2 regions of the Methylobacterium sp. FW102-HT35C08 genome follow, and region 2 is predicted to be linked to the other one. Evidence: riboswitches for the same ligand, from Rfam matches in the RefSeq annotation. Region 2 holds a riboswitch; the other holds the start of a gene.
What was found. Region 2 has a riboswitch for thiamine pyrophosphate ahead of thiO (glycine oxidase ThiO). Riboswitches for the same ligand answer to the same signal wherever they lie in the genome.
Positions count from the first base shown of each region.

Region 1 (8,765 bases), 3.5 Mb from region 2:
ACCACGACCTCGTCGAGCTGGCGGCGCGCATCCCGGCAGAGCTGAAGGTCCGCGACGGCGGCAAGTACATCCTCAAGGAGGCTGCCCGCGCGGTCGTTCCCGCCGAAGTCATCGATCGGAAGAAGGGCTACTTCCCGGTTCCCGCACTGAAGCACATCCGCGGCCCCTTCCTAAACTTCGTCCGCGACGTTCTAGACAGGCCAGAGGCGCGGGCACGCGGCATCTTCAACCGCGCCTACGTCGACCACCTGCTCGCCGATCCGGACGGCACGCTGACACCCAAAGGCAATTCCAAGCTCTGGCAGGTCGCCCTTCTGGAGAGCTGGCTGCAGACCCACGGCGTCTGAGGCTGACCGTCGCGGCACGGTTCTCGCGAATGATTGTGATCGACGCGGCGCTCAAGGTGCCGCGCTTTGTCCACGATCGTCCCGGATCAGCTTCGCGACACGCACCCGGAGGACCCCGTCGATGTGCCGCTGGATCGCCTATGCGGGACGCACCATCCCGCTGGAGCATTACGTCACCGAGCCGTCCCACAGCTTGGTCTCGCAAAGCATCCAGGCGCTGGAATCGACCGCAGCGACCAACGGCGACGGCTTCGGGCTGGGCTGGTACGGGGATCATCCCGAGCCGGGTCGCTATCGCGAGGTGCAGCCCGCCTGGTCTGACGACAACCTGCGCTACCTGTGCCGTCACCTGCACTCGCACCTGTTCTTCGCGCATGTGCGGGCGGCGACCGGCACGCCGATCACCCGGCCGAACTGCCATCCCTTCGCGTGCGGGCCGTGGCTGTTCATGCACAACGGCTATATCGGCGACTGGAGCCGCCTGCGGCGGCCGGTCGAGGCGATGATCCCCGACGAGCTCTACCCGTCCCGTGCCGGCACGACGGATTCCGAGGCGATCTTCCTCGGCCTGCTCGGCTGCGGCCTGATGGGGTCCGGACCGCGCCGCGATCCCGTGGAGGCCACGACGCGCGCACTCGTGCACCTCACCGAGTTGGTGGGCGAACATCCGTTCCGGTTCACGGCCGCTCTCGCGGATGGACGCGATCTCTACGCGTTCCGTTACGCAGCCAACGACAAGGCCAACTCCCTCTACTACCGCGCATCCGACGGCGGCGTCGTCGTCGCGTCCGAGCCGCTCGATCGCGACCACGGCACGTGGACGTCCGTCTCGGAGAACAGCGTCCTGATCGCCCGGCGCAATCAGCCCGTGGAGATCCTTCCGCTGGCGTCGTTCGGCCTGCGGAACACCGCCTCGGACGACCGCCTCCGCCGCCTTCGGGCCTGACCCGGCAGCTTCAGGCCACGCGCGACAGGCTGCCGGGCTGGGAGTTGCGCGTCCCGTGCGCGGAATCGTAGGCGCGATTGCGCAGAGCGGTCTCGCTCGGGAGCTGGTCGATCACGGTACCGGACGAGGGATCGAGCACCTGGAAGACGATCGTGCTGGTGTCCGGGTCCTGAATGTAGCGCGCCTTGCCGCCACTGGTGCCGATATCGAGCGTCACCGCGGGTTCGAGCGGCGCGGCATTGGTCTCAGGTTCAGGCGCCTTCTGGGTCACGGCGGCGGCAGCCGTGGCTCCGAGGGCGTCGAGGCCCTGCGGCCCCGATGGCGTGGTCGTTAACGGGCGGATCTCCATGACCAGTCTCCTGCGATCCTGTGATCGGAGGATTGAACCGGCGACCTGCCTAATCATCGGTTAAGGGCGGCTGACAGTCCACGGGACGGCTGTGGGGGTTCGGAGATGCGATGAACATCCCGTTACCGCCACGCCATAAATCCGAACTGCATCCGTTTCAAAGTCGTCGCGTTGCACGGGCAGTCGCAGCGCTACGTCCCTGCATCTTCCAAGACCGGGATGCGCAGATGCTCTGCGAAGCCGCGTCGGGTGCCGCCGGGCTGCGCCAGATGGGAATCGCCTGCGGATGAGCGCGCCCGCCCCGGGGCCCTCCGCTTCGTTCAGGATGGTCCGAGGACAACTGCGCCTGGATCGCGGAGCTGGGGCTCAGCCGAACGTCTGCACCGCCGCGGATCTGATGCTCGCGGCGCTGCACGATGCCTATAGTGCCCGCCCGAAGGCCACCCTCGATATCGAGGCCCCGGACGGCGGCACGCCGGGGCGGGGCTGCGGCACGCCCGAATCCTGAACGGCCCGGGCGTGCCGCCGTCTCACTCGGCGGCGTCGACGTAGAGCTTGCCGCCTTCGGCCAGGAATTCCTGCGACTTCGCCCGCATGCCGGCCTCGGCCTCGGCCTTGGACATCGCGGGCGACGCGCCCACGACCTCGCCGGCCTCCTCCATCGCCAGCACCTCGGCGCGCAGATCCTGCGTGATCTTCATCGAGCAGAATTTCGGCCCGCACATCGAGCAGAAATGCGCGACCTTGTGGGCGTCCTTCGGCAAGGTCTCGTCGTGGTAGCGCCGGGCCGTATCCGGATCGAGGCCCAGGTTGAACTGATCCTCCCAGCGGAAGTCGAACCGAGCGCGGCTGAGCGCGTCGTCGCGCAGCTGCGCGGCCGGGTGACCCTTGGCGAGGTCGGCGGCGTGGGCGGCGATCTTGTAGGTGATAACGCCGGTCTTCACGTCGTCCCGGTCGGGCAGGCCGAGATGCTCCTTCGGGGTGACGTAGCAGAGCATCGCGGTGCCGAACCAGCCGATCATCGCGGCGCCGATGCCCGAGGTGATGTGGTCGTAGCCGGGGGCGATGTCGGTGGTCAGCGGGCCGAGGGTGTAGAACGGCGCCTCGCCGCACTCCTTCAGCTGCTTCTCCATGTTGACCTTGATCTTGTGCATCGGCACGTGGCCGGGGCCCTCGATCATCACTTGGCAGCCCTTGTCCCAGGCGACCTTGGTCAGCTCGCCCAGCGTCTCCAGCTCGCCGAACTGCGCGGCGTCGTTGGCGTCGGCGATCGAGCCCGGGCGCAGGCCGTCGCCCAGCGAGAACGACACGTCGTAGGCCCGCATGATGTCGCAGATCTCGTCGAACCGCTCGTAGAGGAACGATTCCCGGTGCCCGGCGAGGCACCAGCGCGCCATGATCGAGCCGCCGCGCGAGACGATGCCGGTGACGCGCCGCGCGGTCAGCGGCACGTGCGCGAGCCGCACGCCGGCATGGATGGTGAAGTAGTCGATGCCCTGCTCGGCCTGCTCGATGAGCGTGTCCTTGAACACCTCCCAGTCGAGCTTGAGCGGGTCGCCGCCGACCTTTTCCAGCGCCTGGTAGATCGGCACCGTGCCGATCGGGACCGGGCTGTTGCGAATGATCCACGAGCGGATGTTGTGGATGTTGCGGCCGGTGGACAGGTCCATGACCGTGTCGGCGCCCCAGCGGATCGACCAGACGAGCTTCTCGACCTCGTCGGCGGCCGAGGACGTCACCGCCGAGTTGCCGATATTTGCGTTGATCTTGACCAGGAAGTTCCGGCCGATCGCCATCGGCTCCAACTCGGTGTGGTTGATGTTGGCCGGGATGATCGCCCGGCCGCGGGCTATCTCGTCCCGCACGAATTCGGGTGTGATGAAGGGCGGAACCGAGGCGCCGAAGCTCTGGCCGTCGGCGAGCGCGGCCTCCGCGCCCTCGAGCATCTTCTCGCGGCAGACATTCTCGCGATGGGCGACGTAAATCATCTCCTCGGTGATGATCCCCGCGCGGGCGAATTCGTACTGCGTCACCATCTGGCCCGGCGCGGCCTTGCGGATGATCCGTTCGGCGGGGCAGGCGGCCACGAGCTTGTCGCCCGCGAAGCCGTTATCCTCGGGCTTCACCGCCCGCGGCGCGACCGCCGCGTAGCCGCGACCGGCGATCCAGGGCTCGCGCACGCCCGGCAGGCCGGCGTTGAGGTCGATGCGCGCATCCGTCTCGGTGTAGGGGCCCGACGGGTCGTAGACCCGCACCGGTTCCTCCTTGGGATCGGAGAGGACAATCTCGCGGTAGGGCACGCGGATGTCCGGCCGGCCAGCCGGGCTCGCATAGACCTTGCGCGATCCGGTGACCGGACCGGTGGTCACGGCCTCGGGGCTGCCTTTCACGTCCTTGGGGAGAACGGGTGCGTTCATCGTGGGCCTCTCCTCGTTCTGGAGCGGTCCGGTCCACGCGATGGCTGAGATGAGAGCCGGCCGCGCGACGCGCGACCGCAGGTTCCCGTCCCTCCGCCGGTATGAGCCGGATCAGGTTCAAGGGTCAGGGCAGCGTGCCCAATCTCAGCCCCCTGCAGGGCCCCCCTCGGAACGATTCAAGACTCGGGCTCTCGGGCGGCTTTGTCAATGCTGGGTGCAACCCGTAGACAACAGATCCTCCCGGCCCGTCGCGCGCCTCGGCGAGTGCCGTGCTCTCCAGCCAGCGGATATGCGTCTCCTGATCGGCTTGGCTCTCGCGGCCATTCTCTTCTACGGCCTGGCCCTGGTCGTGCTCGGCCTCAACCAGAGCCGGCTCCTCTATCCGGGCGCCTATAGGCCACCGTCCGCCGGAGAGCCGGTTCCGGGTGTGGCCGCGATCACCCTCGTCACCGAGGACGGCGAGACGCTGCACGCGCTGTGGAAGCCGCCGCAGCCGGGCTGCGGCGTGGTCGTCAGTTTCCACGGCAACGGCTCGCGGCCGGAGCCGCAGGGCGCCCGCTTCACCGACGGTCCCTGGCATCGCGGCGGCTGGGGCATCCTGGCCCCCGCCTATCGCGGCTATCCGGGCTCGACCGGACACCCGAGCGAGACGGGGCTGATCCGCGACGGGATGGCGGCGGTCGCGGCGGCGGCCGCTCGGGCGCCGGGTGCGCCGATCCTGCTTCACGGCCATTCCCTGGGCGCTGCCGTCGCGGTCGCGGTCGGTGCGCGCACAGCGCCGCTCGGCTTGTATCTGGAGGCGCCGTTCGACTCGATGACCCATGCCGTGCGGCTGCATGTCCCGCTGGCCCCGACCTGGCTCCTGCGCGACACCTATCGTTCGGACCTGCGCATCCGCACCGGGGCGGCGCCTATGCTGATTGTTCAGGGCCGCGACGATCCTGTGGTGCCGGCCAAGCTTGCGGTCGCCCTGGCGGCGGCAGCCGGGCCGCGAGCCCGGATCGAGCTCGTTCCGGGCGACCACGTCTCCATCCTGGGGGTCGGCGATCGCGAGGCCGAGGCGCTGTTCCGGAGCCGCCTCGCGCGTGGCTGCGCGCCGGCGGCGCAATCGGAGCGGTAACAGGTCGAACGAGGGAGGATGTGCGTGGTCGGACGGCGCTCACGGCGCTGGAGCGCCGATGACCCCGATGCGCCGGGGACGGCCGCGCGCGCGCATCCGGTCTGCCCGCTCTGTGAGCGGTCGATCCCGCCCGGCGCTCGCTCCAGCCTCCACCACCTGACCCCGAAGCTGAAAGGCGGGACGCACCGGGGCACGGTGCGGCTTCACCAGATCTGCCACTCGGCCATCCATGCCCGCTACAGCGAGGCCGAGATCGCCAAGCGCCTCGCCGATGTGGAGGCTCTCAGGGCCGATCCGGAGATCGCCCGGTTCCTGACCTGGGTCCGCGGCAAGCCCGATGATTTCCACGCCGCAACCCGCACAACCCGTGACCGGCGCGCAGCACGGCGCAAGCACTGACGGGCGGCATTTACCGCGCGTTCGCCACGTCGACAGCGCGCGCCGGCGCAGAGCCTTGTCGTCAACCGTTCCGGGTACAGGATCGCATCGACTGCAAGGACGGGACGATGGCCGGAACCGGAGATGCGCGCGATCGGCTCGCCTGGGTCGATGTCGCCAAAGGCATATGCATCCTCCTCGTGGTCATGATGCATGCGGTGACCGGCACCGGCGACGCCATGGGCGGCGAAGGTTTTCTGCATCCGGTCGTGGCCTTCGCGAAGCCGTTTCGGATTCCGGACTTCTTCCTCCTGTCCGGCCTGTTCATGGGCCGGGTGATCGACCGTGACTGGCGCCTGTTCTCCGACCGCCGCGTCGTTCACTTCGCCTATTTCTACCTGCTGTGGCTCGTGATCCAGTCGGCCGCGCGGTACGGGAAGATCGTGGGCGACGGCGGGCCGACGGCCTTCGCGGCGCATCTCGCCCATTCACTGATCGAACCCTATTCAAGCCTGTGGTTCATCTATCTGCTGGCGGTGTTCTCGGTCGTAACCAAGGCGCTCCGTCAGGTTCCCGCGGGTCTGCTGCTGACGGGTGCTGCCCTGCTGCAGATCGCCGACATCCGCACCGACTCGACGCTCATCGACGAGTTCTGCGCCCGGTATGTCTACTTCCTCGCCGGGTATCTGTTTGCGGGTCGGATCTTCGCGCTGGCCGATACCGCGCGCCGCCGGATCGGTCTCGCCCTGTGTGGCCTCGCCGTTTGGGCTGGCCTGGAAGGGTGGCTGGCACTGAGCCCATGGAGCAACCCGGATCACCCGACCTTGGCCAGCCTGCCGCTCGTGAGTCTTGCGCTGGGCGCGGCAGGGGCGCTGGCGATCGTCGTGACCGCTGCGCTGATCGTCCGGTTGGGAGGTCCGGTCGCCGAGGCGATCAGGACCTGCGGCCAGCGCTCGATCGTGATCTATCTCGCCTTCTCGCTGCCGATGGCCGCGACGCGGGAGCTTCTCGTGCGCAGCGGTTGGATCGCCGATATCGGCGCGGCGAGCCTGATCGTCATCGCGATGGCGGTGCTGATGCCCTTGATCCTCGAGCGGCTCGTGCGCGGCACGCCATTCGATTTTCTGTTCGTGCGACCCCGGCGCTTTCGCCTCGCCACGGCCAGCGGCCGATCCGTGCCCGCTCTGCAACCGGGCTGAGGCGCGGGCTCAGCCTTCGACAGGCGCGAAGGTCAGGCCGATCCGGCGGCCTCGCCGCCATGCCACGGCGACCGGCCGCGGGTCACCACCTTCGGTCAGGCGCAACAGGAACTTGGCCGGAACGACGTGGTCGCCCTCGACTTCGATCTGCGCGCCCGTCTCGGTGATGTCCCAGACCAGGCAGCCGACTGCGCCGCGTTCGAGCAGCAGGCTGCCCATCGTGAAGGCGTTCTTCCGGAAAACGCTGCGGCGATTCTCCGTCATGGCCTCCCACCGATCACGTCAGCCCGCGAAGCCGGGCTCCGCGCTGCATCATGTTGCCGACCGGCGGTTAACAGGCCGGGTGCGCGCGAAGGCCGAGTTGCGGTGCCGCAGATCAATCCTCGTCCGGATCGTCCCGGTAGCGGCGCCGCGCAGGTCCGTAATCCTCGTCGTACGGGCGGCGTGCCGGTGGGCGATCGTAGTCGCGACCGTAGCGATAGGTGTCGCGGCGCGGCTCGTCGTCCTCGTCGATCCGTCTCCGATCGGTACCGCCGCCCGCGGTGATCCGCGGCGCGTACCAGCAGCTCTTCGCCTGGCCTGGAGCCGGGTCGCCGAAGGTCTGCGTGTTGCACGGAACCATGCCGCCCTGCGGGAACGGGCGACCGTTGGTCCGGCCCGGCACGCCGTAATACACGTTGGTCGGGTAGGGCATCCGGCAGACCCCGCCGTCCTGGGCGCAGCCGATCAGGTTCACGGTGTCGAGCTGGTAGGCCTGCGCCGGCGTGAGGTGCAGCACGGCCGATCCCAGCGATAAGGCTCCGAAGGCCACAACGATCCGATGGCGCACGTCCCTGATTCCCCCCTGGTTCGTGGTCACGCTGCCGAATAATCCGGAAGCCGGCTTCCGGCCAGCGGCGGCGCTCGCTATGCCGTCGCCGGCAGCCACCGACATTCGCATGTTCTGACGACATCGCGCGTTACGAAGGCGGCGCCGCAGGAGGCCTTGATGAGAGATGCGTCCGCGCAGGAGCTTCTGCTGCTCAGCGCGCTGCAGGAATGCCGGATCCAACTCACGGCCGCACGCAACGACGCGCTGGCCAGCGCGGACCTGCGGCACGAACTTGAGGCCGCACTCCAGCGCGAGGAGCACCTCAAGACCGAACTCGTGCAGGAGCGGGAGCGGACGGAGGCCGTCCGCCTGGTCCTTCATGCACTTGCCAAGAGCATCGGATGGCTCGGTCTGCGCCGGCGGCTCTTCCTGTCTCGCATCGCCCGCCTCGGCCGCGAGACGCCGGATTCGGGTCCGCAAGCCGTGCGCCACGACGTGCTTCTTGCCGAGTCCCGGCATGTGCTCGGAGTGACGCCCCCCACCGACCAGGCGCCGGGATCCTGACGCTCTTCCGGGTCGAAGCCTGGAGCGCGTGCGGACCGCATCGATAACGGCCCCTTAAACGGCCGCATTTAGCGTGCGGAAACCGTCACGCGTCGCACGAGACCCGCGCGTCGGTTCGGATCAATGCGAAGACGGGATGCATGGCCAAGGGTCGAGGCAGGATTGAGCCGAACTTCGATGTGTCCGAAGGGCGCGTGAGGGATCGCGGCGAACTCGATCTGCGCCTGTCCCGGGAGGACCGTCCCGGGTCAGGAGAGCGCGTGGCGAAGCGATCGGGCGGCACGGCGCGGCAGCCGGCCAAGACGGGCGGGCGACCGAAGCGTTCGGGTGGCGCCCGGCGTCGCCGCTCGTGGCTCGGCCGGATCGTCTACGGCACCGTCGTGCTCGGCCTCTGGGCCGTGATCGGGCTGGCCGGGCTCATCGCCTACCACGCGTCCCAGCTGCCTCCGATCGACCAGCTCGCGGTGCCCAAGCGCCCGCCCAACATCGCCATCCTGGCGAGCGACGGCTCGCTGCTGGCCAACCGCGGCGAGACGGGCGGCCGCGTGGTCTCGATCAAGGAGCTGCCGCCCTATCTGCCCCGCGCCTTCGTGGCGATCGAGGATCGGCGCTTCTACCAGCATTTCGGTGTCGA
Region 1 covers NZ_JBYTCL010000002.1:6,145,254-6,154,018, forward strand. Annotated here, with positions in the region: gene AC3WSN_RS29405 (N-acetylglutaminylglutamine amidotransferase) at 1-347, shown strand, start outside; gene AC3WSN_RS29410 (class II glutamine amidotransferase) at 469-1,293, shown strand; gene AC3WSN_RS29415 (hypothetical protein) at 1,304-1,642, opposite strand; gene AC3WSN_RS29420 (hypothetical protein) at 1,968-2,150, shown strand; gene thiC (phosphomethylpyrimidine synthase ThiC) at 2,173-4,059, opposite strand; TPP riboswitch at 4,131-4,236, opposite strand; gene AC3WSN_RS29430 (alpha/beta hydrolase) at 4,349-5,179, shown strand; gene AC3WSN_RS29435 (restriction endonuclease) at 5,204-5,578, shown strand; gene AC3WSN_RS29440 (acyltransferase family protein) at 5,686-6,756, shown strand; gene AC3WSN_RS29445 (pilus assembly protein PilZ) at 6,766-6,975, opposite strand; gene AC3WSN_RS29450 (hypothetical protein) at 7,133-7,534, opposite strand; gene AC3WSN_RS29455 (ATP-dependent helicase) at 7,745-8,131, shown strand; gene AC3WSN_RS29460 (transglycosylase domain-containing protein) at 8,272-8,765, shown strand, end outside.
Region 1: another riboswitch for thiamine pyrophosphate. It lies ahead of thiC (phosphomethylpyrimidine synthase ThiC); the one in region 2 lies ahead of thiO (glycine oxidase ThiO).

Region 2 (8,765 bases):
GCCCTGGCTCGCCGGAGCGCGCTGACGCTGGAGGTGAACCACCGGATCGAGGCCGGCGAGGGCTATTTCCACGACCTGCGCGAGCGCTGGTCGGCGGCGCTCCGGGCCGCGCACCGGGCCATTCCGCGCCCGCCATATGGGCCTTCCAAAGCCTAGAGCAGCCACATCATCGGCCGTCTTTGCTTCGCTGTGCTTGCAAAGACCGTGGCTGTTTTTGACGTGACGGCGGAGACTTTCAGGTGCTCGTCCGAGCCGCTGAAGCCTCCCCTGCGCTCCATGCCTTCAAGAGCGACCGTGTCACATCGGCCGGATCCGCGGCCCGCATCAGGCCGCCCATGATGGCAAAACCCGCCGCCCCGGCCGCGCGGCAGGACCAGACCGCCTCGGGACCGAGACCGCCGAGTGCCACCACGGGCAGGTCGGCGCCGAGGCTGTCCGCGAGTCCCGTCAGGCCCAGCGCCGGTCCGTAGCCAGGCTTGCTCGCGGTCGCGTAGATTGGGCTGAGGGTCACGTAGTCGGCGCCGGCCTGCGCGGCGGTCACAGCCTCGCGCGGTGTGTGTGCCGAAACGCCGATCAACGCAGCCTCGCCCAATGCGGACCGCGCCGCCGCGATCGCCGCCAGTCCCGATCCGCCGCCGAGATGCACGCCGTCAGCGCCGAGCGCCCGGGCTAGGGCGACATCTCCCCCGATCGTCAAAACTCCGCCGGCCGCCCGCACGCATTCGGCCACCACTTCACCCAGGCGAAACCGCGCCTCCGGCTCCAGATCTCTCTCGCGGAACCAGATCCACCGCCCGCCCCCGTCGAGCACTGCCTGCACGGTCTCGACGAGCGGCCGCGGATGCCCGTGCCGGTCCGTCACCGCCAGCAGCGGCGACGGCAGCGCCTTCACGAGCCGACGAGGCCGAGCTGCGGGCTCGACGGCTCGGCCCGGCCGCGGCGGGGGATCCGCCCGGCCAGATTCGCGTCGCGCCCAGCCTCCACCGCCCGGCCCATCGCGCGGGCCATCCGCACCGGATCGTCGGCCTTGGCGATTGCGGTGTTGATCAGGCAGGCGGAGGCGCCGAGTTCCATGGCGATCACCGCATCGGACGCGGTGCCGATCCCGGCATCGACCACTACCGGCACCTTCGCCCGGCGGCAGATCAGCTCGAGATTGGCTGGGTTGGCGACGCCCATCCCGGAGCCGATCAGCGAGCCCATCGGCATCACGGCGGCGCAACCGAGATCCTCCAGGCGCTGGCAGATGATCGGGTCGTCGTTGCAGTAGGGCAGGACCACGAAGCCATCGTCCACGAGGTGGCGGCAGGCCTCGATCAACTCGGTGACGTCCGGGTAGAGCGTCTCCCGGTCGCCGATCACCTCGACCTTGATCCAGTTGGTGTCGAGCGCCTCGCGGGCGAGCTCGGCGGTCATGATCGCGTCGCGGGCCGTCTCGCAGCCCGCGGTGTTCGGCAGGAAACGCTTGCCCTTCAGGATTTTGACCGTGTCCGAGCCGTGTCCCTGGAGCGAGACCCGGCGGATCGAGGCGGTGACCACGTCGGCGCCGCTCGCCTCGACGGCGTCGCGCATGATCGCCTGGGTCGGGTAGCCGGCGGTGCCGATGAACAGCCGGGACGACAGCCTCACCCCGGCGATGGTCAGGCCGTCGTCCCCGCTTTCCGGGCGCAGCGGCGTAAGTATCTGGTCCATGCTCAACCTCCCTGCATGGCGCGGACGATCTCGACACGGTCGCCGTCCGCGACCGGGGTCTCGCCCCAGTCCCGGCGGCGCAGCACCCGGCCGTTCAGCGCGATGGCGACGCCCTGCGGGCTCTCGATCCCGCTCTCCTCCGCCTCCAGACGGAACAGGGCGTCCACGGTTTCGGCAGGGCATTCGCGCGGCTCGCCGTTGACGAAGAGCCTCATGCCGAAACCCTCCGGGGCTCGGGGCGGCCGAACCGCGCAAGGGTGAACGGCCGGGCGACCTCCGGCAGCACGCCGTCCGTCACCAGACCGGCAATGGCGTCGGCGGTGATCGGGGCAAGCAGGTAGCCGTTGCGGTGATGGCCCGTCGCGGCGACGAGCCCGGGGGCGATCACGTCGAGGATCGGCGCGTCGTCGTCCGAGGTGGGGCGGTAGCCGCTCCAGACGGCGTCGACCTCCATCTCCTCGATCCCCGGCAGCACCCGTCGTGCGCCCTCCAGTAGGGCGTAGAGGCCGCCCGCGGTGACGCCCGGCCGGAAACCGCAATCCTCCACGGTAGCGCCGACGATGAGCTGACCGTCGCTCTTCGGCGCCATGTGGACCTGCTCGGTCCAGATCATCCGGCCAAGCGTGCCGGTGCGCGGGGTGGTGCGCAGGGCCAGGGACTGGCCCTTGAGCGGCCGGACCGGCAGGGCGAGCCCCTCCGGCAGCAAGCTGCCCTCACCGCTCCAGGCACCGGAGGCCAGCACCACGGTCTCGGCCGCGACACCGCGATCCCCGGCCCGGACGCCAGCGACACGGCCGGCCGACCAGTCGAGGGCGCTGACGGGGGTCCGCTCCGCCAAAATTACGCCGGCCCGACGGCAGGCCTCGGTGAGGGCGTCCATGACCAAACGGGGATCGACTTGGTGATCCAACGGACAGTGGATCCCGGCGGTGACCGAGGGGCGTAGGCCGGGCTCTAGCCGCCGCACCTCGCTGCCCGGCAGCCAAGTCGCGTCGAGCCCCGACCGGCGCTGCAGATCGAAGCGGAAGCGCAGGCGCTCGACCTCGTCGCGGCCGACCGCCAGGACCAGGGTGCCATCGGGGCGGTAATCGATCGCGCGGCCGGACTCGGCTTCCAGCGCATCGCGGAACTCCGGCCAGAGCCGAAGGGATGCCAAGGCGAGCGGCAGCAGCGGGTCGGATCCGGGCTCGTGCTCCGCGGCGGGGGCCAGCATGCCGGTAGCCGCGAGGCTCGCGCCCGCGCCAATCGTGTCCTGCTCCAGCACGGTCACGGCGCGGCCCGCCCGGGCGAGCCGCCACGCGATCGACAGGCCGATCAGCCCGCCGCCGATGACGGCGACGTCGGTCCGCGCCGGCAGGGCCGTGGGCGCGACACCGCCGTCGGGACTGCGGCGGCGGCCGATCGGTGAGGCAGGGCGTTCGAGGGGCACGGGCATCTCCGCGGATTGCCGTCGCGGGAACCGGGCCGTGTGCTTCGGTGAGAAGCTGTGGCCTGCCTTTCGGGCGGCCGCGGTCCAATCCCTACGCCGGTATGAGCCGGATCAGGTTCGAAGGATTTCCGCGCCGCAGGTCCTGACGGACGTGCCAGCGGTTTCTCAGCCCCTTGCCGGGGATCTCCCTGGAACGGGGATAGATTTGGTCGCCCGCGCCGCATCGGTCAACCCCGCCGCCAATCGGCATCACCCGGCGGACGGACATTCCTCGGACGCAGTCACCGCCCGGATACCAAGCCGGACGAAATCCGGCTGCCGGGCACCGGCCCTTCACGGATCCGGGCGAGAATTCATCACTCTGTAGGGCCGGGGCGGGAAGCGTGCGCACATTCGTGGTCGTCTGCACGATTGGCTTCCTGTCGGTGACGGCTTTCCAGAGGTTGCGCGAGCGGATCCGCTCGGATCCGGCTGCGCCGGCCTCCACCGCGGCAACGACGCCGGTTCCCGACGGCGCGGTGGCCGGCGTTGCGCTTCAGGCCGGGCGCAACGGCCACTTCTTCGTGAATGCCCTGATGGACGGTCGCGCCCTAGCGATGATGGTCGATACCGGCGCGAGCTCCTGCGCCTTCTCGGAGGAGGATGCCGAGCGGATTGGGATCCGGGTCCGTGCGGGCGATTTCAGCCGTGTCTGGAACACCGCGAACGGGACGGTTCGGGTGGCGCCGATCCGGATCGCCGTCCTGCAGGTCGGTTCGATCATCGTGCGGGACGTGGACGCGGTGGTGATCCCGCGGGGGCGTCTCAGCACGAGCCTGCTCGGCATGTCGTTCCTGAAGCGCCTGCGCGACTTCACCGTCAGCGGCGGCACGATGACCCTGCGGGGCTGAGGCGTCACCGAGGCCCGTACCGACGCCGCGCCCGGATGCCTCTGGCAGACCGTCGGCCGAGGGAATCCGGCGCCCCGCCGCGTGGGCCATTATCGAAGCGAACGCCTGCAACCCGGACCGGCCACACGGAGGCCAGATCGCAGTGGCGCCTGCGTATGCCGCGCTGCGCCATTTGGCCCGGAAAGGAAGCTTGTTTGCCGTCGCGCTCGCAAACGCGCATCATTTAGATCGCCATATCTCAGTATAGCAAGTTTAAAAATTCATGATTGTTGTAACGATTGATGATCAAATCGATTGTATCTAGTAGATTGTTCCAATCTTAGGTTATTTGCAAACTGATAAGCTGTTTCTGATCCTTGCGAGGTCACTTTGTGGCTACCTAATTTGATGCTACGCATGTGGTCACTGTTCGAACGGTCATTCTTATAAGCTTGAAATTCGTTGCCATGAACACTTTGTGTCAGACCATCTGTTTGTCGATGATCGTCAAGAATGAAGCACGTGTCATACGACGGTGTCTCGATTCTGTTCGGCCGTTCATCGATTATTGGTTTATCGTGGATACCGGATCGACGGACGGGACGCAGGACGTCATCCGAGCGGCGATGGCCGATTGTCCGGGTCGACTCGTGGAGCGCCCGTGGGTCGACTTCGCCTTCAATCGGACCGAGGCGCTGAAACTCGCGCGTCCGCACGCCGACTACACACTGATCATCGATGCCGACGATGAGCTTATCGTTCCGGAAGGCTTCGTTTTGCCGAAGCTCTCGGAAGCGGGGCATATGTTTACAATCTTAGACGGGGCAACAAAATATTTTAGAATACAGATGATAAACAACGATTTTAACTGGAATTATCGCGGTGTGGTCCACGAATTTTTGGAATGTTCGGGAAATCCAGGCACGCCGATGCTGCCGTTATCGATGCGCCGCGGTGACGACGGTGCGCGTCACCAAGATGAAATGTCAGAATATCGCGATTTGACGACCATGGAGAAGGCGCTTGCCGTCGAGACCGACCCCTTCATGATCTCACGGTACACCTTCTATCTGGCGAGATCCTACCGTGACGTTGGCGATCTCGCTAAGTCTCTCCAGTGTTATCTAAAGCGAGCTGATCTCGGATATTGGATGGAAGAGGTATACCTCAGTCTGCTTAACGCCGCCCTTATCATGGAAACGCTGGGTAGGCCCGGGGAGGAGATTTCGGCGGTCTATGATCGTGCAATCTCCGTCTGTCCCGCGCGCGCCGAGGCGCGCCACGCCGCCAGCCGGTATTGCAGGATCACGGGCAACTTCGCTGCCGGGTACCGCTATGCCGAGGCCGGCGTGGTGCTGCCAATGCCCAGCGAAGGGCTATCCCTGAATCCGTGGGTGTATGCATACGGTTTGCGAGATGAATTGGCGTTTCACGCTTATCACACAGGGCAATTTCGAGTTTGTCTGTCCGTGTGCCTGAGCATACTTGAGCAATCGGAAGTTCCCGAGGAGGTTCGCTCGCGCGTTTGCACCTTGGCCCGACAGTCACTCGCCACCATGATCGACCCGGTCTGGGGGCTCCAGCACTCTGCTTACAGGTCGGAACTCACGCCTGTTTGGCAAGGATGAGCACGCCAAGCGGCGTCAACGCGGATCAATCGAATCCAAGTGCAGCACCGAAGGTTCCGCACCAGTCTGGGTCGATCCAGCCTGCGTATTTCACGCGCCAACCCCAGCCTCACACCGTTCCACGTCACGCAATTTTGGTGACGCAGGCGGCTTTTCACAGTGTCTGTGCGCGCCAATCTAGAGCGATCGGCTTCAAATCGATATGAACAGCTTTGGACAAACAATTTGCCTGTCGATGATTGTCAAGAACGAGGCTCATGTCATCCGTAGATGCTTAGCTTCTGTTCGGACTCTCATTGATCACTGGGTGATCGTAGACACCGGATCGACCGATGGGACGCAGGATGTCATCCGGGCAGCGTTGGCCGATCTGCCCGGTGCTCTCGTAGAGCGACCGTGGGTCGATTTCGCCTTCAACCGGACCGAGGCTTTGACGCTGGCGCGTCCGCACGCGGATTATGCACTGATCATCGACGCCGATGACGAACTGATTGATGCGCAACGGTTCGCCATGCCCAGGCTCACGGAGGCCGGGTACAAACTCGAAATCGTGGATGGAGCCACGCGATACTGGCGGACACAACTCGTCGACAACCGGAAGGATTGGCGTTACCGCGGCGTTCTGCACGAATTTCTGCAATGCCCGGGAAATCCCAGTCTGACGACCCTGCCGCTGGCGATGCGTCGCGGCACTGATGGGGCGCGGCATCGCGATGACGGGACCGAGTCGCGCGACATCGCTGTGCTGGAAGATGCCCTGGCCGTCGAGGACGATCCCTTCATGGTCGCCCGATACACATTCTATCTGGCGAACTCGTATCGGGACGGCGGAGAGCCCCGCAAGGCCGTGGAGTATTATCTGAAAAGAGCCGATCTAGGGTATTGGAACGAAGAGATTTACATCGGATTACTGTGCGCTGCCGACATCATGGAGGCTTTGAACGAGCCCGAAGATGATGTGCTGGCCCTGTACGATCGAATGATCCCGATCTGCCCGGCGCGGGCGGAAGCGCGGCTCGGCGCCAGCCGTTTTTGCAGACGGAGAAGGAAGTTCGCCGTCGGGTATCGATACGCTGAAGCGGGGCTTGCCCTGCCGCTACCGGCTGAGGGGATCTCCCTGCATCCGTGGGTATACAGCTACGGGCTGCGGGAGGAATTTTCTGCTCATGCCTTCCACACGGGTCAGCTTCGCGTCTGCTTGTCGGCCTGTCTCGACATCCTGGAACAGCCGGACGTTCATGAGGATGTTCTATCACGGACGAGCGCGCTCGCGCGTCAAGCCCTCGCCGGGATGATCGATCCGGCCTGGGGCTGTCAGCCGTCATCCTACCGGTCGGAGTTCCTCCCGTCCTGGCACTTATGAGAGCCTGGAACCCGGCGCCGCACGTGCGTGCAGATTGCGCCGCGTCCCAGAGCCGCTCTCTCCTCCCCCCGGTTCGGAGGGCGGTTCCGGCCGATGATCCGGTCGTCGCGTCGACCGTCAGTTCGGCTTGCGCGGGCGCAGGAACTTGGGGCGGAACACCGCCATGGGCTCCGCGAAGCCGTTCAGCTGGTGCTCGCCGAGGGGGATCGGATCGCCCCAGAGGAAATCCACGAACGGCTTCGACATCAGCAGCGGCTCGCCGAGGATGCGGTTCAGCTGCGCGAGGCGGCTCGCAAGGTTCACGTCGCGCCCGATCACCGTGAAGTCCAGCCGCGAGCCCGAGCCGACATTGCCGTAGGCCGCCTCGCCGTGATGGAGCGCGATGCCGGCGGCCACCGGGACCGGGAATTGGTGCAGGGCATTGGCCTCGTCGAGGGCCGCCAGGGCGTGCTGGGCGGCCGTAAGTGCACCCTTGGCGGCGCCACCGAGATCGTCGCCGGACTCACGGAAGATCGCCAGCAGGCCGTCGCCGAGGTACTTCAGCACCTCGCCGCCTTCCCGCTCGATCGGCGGCACGAGGCAGTCGAAGAACACGTTGAGCAGGCCGACCGCCTCCTCGGGGGTCATGTCGGCCGAGGTCCGGGTGTAGTCGCGCATGTCGGCGAACAGGATCGCCGAGCGGATCCGCGTGACCTGACCCCGGCGGATGTCCCCCGCCAGGATCGCGCGGTGCGGCTCGTCGCCGACGTAGAGCCGCAGGACGTGATCGAGCTGCTTGTTGAGGACCCTCATCTCCGCCACCGCGGCGAGGGCCGGCATCACGAAGCGCAGGATCGCGATATCGTCCTCACCGAAGCCTTCCGGCGCGCGGGTGGCGAAGGTGATGCCGTTCTTGGTGCCGTTGGTGAAGAACAGCGGCGCCACGACGTAGTGCGTGTAGCCGCCCGCCTTCAGGTCCGGGATGATCGCGTAGGCGTCGTCCGGCGTCTCGGAGAGGTCGAGAATCAGCCACTCCCCGGTTTCGTGGACCGTGTGAAATGGGCTGTTGAGATAGGCGTCCGTCGAGCGGGCGCCGTGCGGGAACAGCCGCACGGAGGTACCGCCGTCCCGGGTCCAGATCCGGCCGACGCCGGCATATTCCGAGTGCAGGGTGTCGATCGCCGTGGAGGCGCGGTCCACCGGCACGCCGATGGCGATCAGCCGCTCGGCAAGGCCGGCGAGCATCTCCTCGGCGTTGGGCATCCGAGCCCCCTCGCCGAGCAGCCAGTCGCGGATGCCCACGGAGGGCTGGAGCGCGCCGAAGGGCACGTCGTCGGCCTCCGAGCCATCCGCGAAGGCCGTCGGCGATCCGGGCGTTGGCGGGCGGCGTTCGAGCATGGCGCCAGATTGGATGCCGCGGAGCGCCGTGGCAACGCGGTAAGCGGGAGAACACCGCGGCCGGAGCCGCGGCGGGGCTCAGTTGTCCAGGAAGCTCCTGAGCTTCCGGCTGCGCGACGGGTGCTTCAGCTTGCGCAGTGCTTTCGCCTCGATCTGACGGATGCGCTCGCGGGTCACTGAGAATTGCTGGCCGACCTCCTCGAGGGTGTGGTCGGTGTTCATGCCGATGCCGAAGCGCATCCGCAGCACGCGCTCCTCGCGCGGGGTCAGCGAGGCGAGCACCCGCGTGGTGGTCTCGCGCAGATTGGACTGGATCGCCGCGTCGATCGGGAGGACGACGTTCTTGTCCTCGATGAAGTCACCGAGGTGGCTGTCCTCCTCGTCGCCGATCGGCGTCTCGAGAGAGA
Region 2 covers NZ_JBYTCL010000002.1:2,646,553-2,655,317, forward strand. Annotated here, with positions in the region: gene AC3WSN_RS12625 (proteasome-type protease) at 1-156, shown strand, start outside; gene AC3WSN_RS12630 (thiamine phosphate synthase) at 236-892, opposite strand; gene AC3WSN_RS12635 (thiazole synthase) at 889-1,692, opposite strand; gene thiS (sulfur carrier protein ThiS) at 1,695-1,907, opposite strand; gene thiO (glycine oxidase ThiO) at 1,904-3,127, opposite strand; TPP riboswitch at 3,192-3,320, opposite strand; gene AC3WSN_RS12650 (TIGR02281 family clan AA aspartic protease) at 3,505-4,011, shown strand; gene AC3WSN_RS12655 (glycosyltransferase) at 4,491-5,618, shown strand; gene AC3WSN_RS12660 (glycosyltransferase) at 5,854-6,981, shown strand; gene AC3WSN_RS12665 (adenylate/guanylate cyclase domain-containing protein) at 7,099-8,358, opposite strand; gene rpoD (RNA polymerase sigma factor RpoD) at 8,437-8,765, opposite strand, start outside.